2 regions of the Streptomyces sp. NPDC086777 genome follow, and region 1 is predicted to be linked to the other one. Evidence: riboswitches for the same ligand, from Rfam matches in the RefSeq annotation. Region 1 holds a riboswitch; the other holds the start of a gene.
The links. A riboswitch is a leader RNA that binds a small molecule or an ion and turns the genes downstream of it on or off. The one in region 1 is predicted to bind S-adenosylmethionine.
Positions count from the first base shown of each region.

Region 1 (2,192 bases):
GTGAGGTCGGTCTGGATCACACCGCCGGGACGCAGCGGCCTTCTTCCGTGCGGTAGGCCCACTTGGCACCGTCGGCGACCAGTTCCCTCACGGCGTTCGCGAAGCGCTCCACGTGCTCGTCCGGCGTCCCCGCCCCGAAGCTCACCCGGATGGCGTTGAGGGACTTCTCGCCCGGCGCCGCCTCCGGCGCCCCGCACTCGCCCTGGGTCTGCGGGTCGGTGCCCAGCAGGGTCCTGACCAGCGGGTGGGCGCAGAAGAGGCCGTCGCGGACGCCGATGCCGTACTCGGCGGAGAGGGCGGCGGCGAAGTGGGAGCTGTTCCAGCCCTCCACCACGAAGCTGATCACGCCGACCCGGGGGGCGTCGTCGCCGAAGAGCGAGAGCACCCGGACCTCGGGGACCTCGGCCAGCCCGGCCCGCACCTTCTCGATCAGGTACTGCTCGCGGGCGACCAGCGTGTCGAAGCCGGCCTCGGTGAGCGCCTTGCAGGCGGCGGCGATGGAGTAGGCGCCGATGACGTTGGGCGACCCTGCCTCGTGCCGCGCCGCGCTCTCGTGCCACTCCACGGCCACTCCCCCGTCCTCGCGCCGGGTGACCCTGCGGCTGGCGCCGCCGCCCGCGAGGTACGGCTCGGCCGCCTGCAGCCAGTCGGCGCGGCCGGCCAGCACGCCGGAGCCGAAGGGGGCGTAGAGCTTGTGGCCGGAGAAGGCGACCCAGTCGACGTCCAGGTCGCGGACGGAGACGGGGTGGTGCGGGGCCAGCTGCGCGGCGTCCAGGACGATCCGGGCGCCGTGCGCGTGCGCGGCGGCCGCGAGCTCCCGTACCGGCCACAGCTCGCCGGTGACGTTGGAGGCGCCGGTGACACAGACCAGGGCCGGGCCGTGGGGGTCGCGGTCGGCGAGGGCGCGTTCCAGGGTCTCGACGGCCTGGCGCGGGGTGCGGGGGGCGTCGAGGTAGGTGACGCGGGCGTCCTGCCAGGGCAGCAGGGAGGCGTGGTGCTCGGTCTCGAAGACGAAGACCTGGCAGCCGGCGGGGAGGGCGCGGGCCAGGAGGTTCAGGGAGTCCGTCGTCGAGCGGGTGAAGACCAGCTGGTCGTCGGGGCGGCAGTCGAGGAACTCGGCGACGGTCCGGCGGGCGTTCTCGAAGAGGTCGGTGGAGAGCTGGGAGAGGTAGCCGGCGCCGCGGTGGACGCTGCCGTAGTAGGGCGCATAGGCCGCGACGTCGTCCCAGACCCGCTGGAGGGCGGGGGCGCTGGCCGCGTAGTCGAGGGCGGCGTAGGTGACCTCGCCGCCGGTGACGAGCGGGACGGTGACATCCCGCCCCAGAACGGGCAGCGGGGCACAGACGGACTGGGCGGGGGCAGCGGTGGAGACGGACATGGGTGAACTCCCGTGTGAGCAGGTGAGATCCGCCGTGCGAGCGGACGCGCTCAAGCAGCGGCAGGGGAAAAGGGGGATGCGGAGGCGGGGCTCTGCGGCCCTATCGCATTCGCTTGCTCACGGGAGACTCCTCGACGACCAGGACCCCTGGTGTACGAGGGGTCCGCGCTTGCCGTGGACCTCGCTGCCCACGGCCTGGTCTTCACCCGGGGCACCCCGCCACGGACGGAGGGTTGCCGGACAGTCGGCCGGGGCCTCATGACTGTCACTCATGACCTGCGAAGAAACCTAGGTGAGGTGATCGCCGACGCGCAACTCCTGTCCGGATGACGGGACGAGCGCAGGCACGGCGCCGCACCGCCGGGGCGGCCGGTGTGGCTGTCCGCCGCTGACACGGAAAAACATGACCGGTCGGCGGAAGAGACCGGCAAGGCGCGACGGAAGGAGGAAGCGGCGGCGGGTCCTCCCGCGTGGCGTCGGGCACCGCCGCTCACACTCCTTCCGAACCCGGCGGCGATCAGCCGCGGCGGCGCGGTCCGGCGGTGCCGTGCCGCGCCGCGCCTCAGCCCTTCTGACCGCGCGGTGCCTGCCTGTTCGTCGCCGCTGCCCAGCGTTCCAGGACCCGCTTGGCCGCGCCCGAGTCGACCGACTCCCTCGCCTTGGCCATGGCCGCGCGGATCTGCTCGGCGAGTGTCCCGGTGCCCGGGTCCAGGGCCACCAGGGCCGCCGCCGAGTTCAGCAGCACCGCGTCCCGTACCGGGCCCTGCTCGCCGTCCAGCAGCCTGCGGGCGACCTCCGCGTTGTACGACGGGTC
Region 1 covers NZ_JBFBJI010000065.1:30,784-32,975, reverse strand. The annotation lists gene AB0472_RS44195 (aminotransferase class V-fold PLP-dependent enzyme) at 17-1,378, opposite strand; SAM riboswitch class IV at 1,539-1,655, opposite strand; gene trpD (anthranilate phosphoribosyltransferase) at 1,941-2,192, opposite strand, start outside.

Region 2 (2,192 bases), on a different contig from region 1:
GCGGAGCCCCAGTCGTACCCGGTGCGTCTGCCCAGGGTGATCGACTGGTTCTGCACGTACTGCCGGAGCACGAACGGCCCGGACCCGACCACCCCGTCGCTGCACTTCCGCTGCGGGCTCCGCTTGACGCTCGCCGAGGACTCGATGCCCAGCGAGTGGGTCGAAGTGGCCTGGAGGAACTGGGCGTTGGGCTGCTCGAAGGTCACCTTGACGGTGAGCGGATCGACCACGGTGGTGCTCTTGACGCCGCTCAGGTAGCCCTCGGCGAGGGTGCCCAGGGCGCCGAGGCCCGGCACCGCGTCGAAGTTGTCCTTGACCACCTGCGCCGTCAGCTTCGAGCCGTCGCTGAAGGTGACACCCGACCGCAGGTGGAACGTGAACGTCGTCGCGTCGGAGCTGATGTCCCAGCTCTTGGCGAGCCACGGCACGATCCTGCCGGTCTTCGGGTCCTGGTCGGTGAGGGAGTCCACGATCTGGCGCACCGAGTAGATGGTGTCGTTGCTGCCGACCTGCTGCGGGTCCATGCAGCCCGCGTCGGAGCCCACCGCGAAGGTCAGGGTGCCGCCCGCCCTCGCCCGGCCGCTTCCGGAGCCGGAGCCGTCGTCGCCCGAACCGCACGCGGTCAGCAGGACGCTGGTGGTCAGGAGCGCGGCCAGGGGCGCCCATCGGAAGGGTCTGAGATCCGGAAGTGCAGTCACGGAGGGTCTTCTCCTACTCGTGTCACCGCGGCACGACCACGCACGTACGCGCGCGGGCATGACGGTGTGTGCGGCCCGGGCGGTTCGCCTCCGGCCGGGGATGCGCTGTGCTGACAGGGGAGTTCGGCATGCGGACGACACCGGGAACCGGTGGCGGGGGAGAGGACGGCGCGAAGGTGCCGGGGCCGGCGACGGATGTCAGCCGGCGGCGGCCGGGCCGGTCAGGCCCGACAGAGGCAGCTGGTCGAGCGCTTCAGATCGATGTGGCGCCGGCGCGAGAGCCGGGAGTACGCCGTGGCGTCGGCGGGGGAGGTGGCCGGGTCGTCGCTGTGTCGCATGCCGGTCCCTCCCCTTCTCCGGCCCCGGTCACGGGGCCACGCGCTTGCGGGAATTCGTCGGTGATCCCGCCGGGCTTTCACCTGGAGCACCCCACCGCGCGGGAGGGTTGCCGGTCAGCGAGCCAGGGCCTGACGCTGACACTCGATGCCGTTGGCGATGCTACGGAGCGGTTTTGTCGTACGTCAATGCCGTACCGTGACGCCCGTCCGGGAGAACGGGGTCGTCGCCGGCCTGCTACGACCGCCGTACCCCGCTGCTCACGACCGCCGTACCCCGGCAGGAGGAGGTGCTCGTGACCACGTCCCCGAACGCGCGAGCCGTGCGGACCACCCCGGAAGGCCTCCGGTGGGAGCCGAGCGAGCGCTGGGTACGGGGGCGCACGGGCGAGGTGACCGTCGTCGACAGCCGGCACCCCGTCCTGGTCTGGGAGCCGGGCGTGCCCGTCCCGCTGTACGCCTTCCCGCGCACCGAGGTCCGCGAGGACCTGCTCCGCCCCGCGAAGAACCCCCCGACGGGTACGCACACCGGCTCCCGCGTCTTCTACGACCTCGACATCGGCGGCGAACTGCTGGAGAACGCCGCCTGGACCTTCCCGGCCGCCGACCTCGCCGACCACATCGCCTTCGAGTGGTTCCGGCGCGTGGGCCGGGGCCTCGACCACTGGTACGAGGAGGAGGAAGAGATCTTCGTCCACCCCCGTGACCCGCACAAACGGGTGGACGCGATCCCGAGCAGCCGCCACGTGGTGGTGGAGATCGACGGCACGGTCGTCGCGGACACCCGCCGTCCCGTGCTGCTGTTCGAGACCGGCCTGCCCACGCGCTACTACGTGCCGCGCGAGGACGTCCGCCTCGACCTGCTCGAACCCACCGGCCACCACACCGGCTGCCCCTACAAGGGCACGGCCGAGTACTGGTCCTGGCGCGGAGAGTCCGACGTGCCCCCGAACGTCGTCTGGAGCTATCCGGACCCGCTGCCCGCGGCCGGCGCGGTCAGGGGACTGCTCGCCTTCTACGACGAGGCCGTCGACATCACCGTCGACGGCGAACGCCGGGAACGCCCCGTCACCCACTTCACGCGGACGCTCTCGGAGCGACCGCGGCCCTGACGGGACCTCGCGTGTCCGTCCGTGACGCCCGGCGGACCGCGGCGCGC
Region 2 covers NZ_JBFBJI010000015.1:142,069-144,260, forward strand. The annotation lists gene AB0472_RS22300 (ABC transporter substrate-binding protein) at 1-698, opposite strand, end outside; gene AB0472_RS22305 (putative leader peptide) at 920-1,036, opposite strand; SAM riboswitch class IV at 1,072-1,186, opposite strand; gene AB0472_RS22310 (DUF427 domain-containing protein) at 1,330-2,145, shown strand.
Region 2: another riboswitch for S-adenosylmethionine. It lies ahead of AB0472_RS22305 (putative leader peptide); the one in region 1 lies ahead of AB0472_RS44195 (aminotransferase class V-fold PLP-dependent enzyme).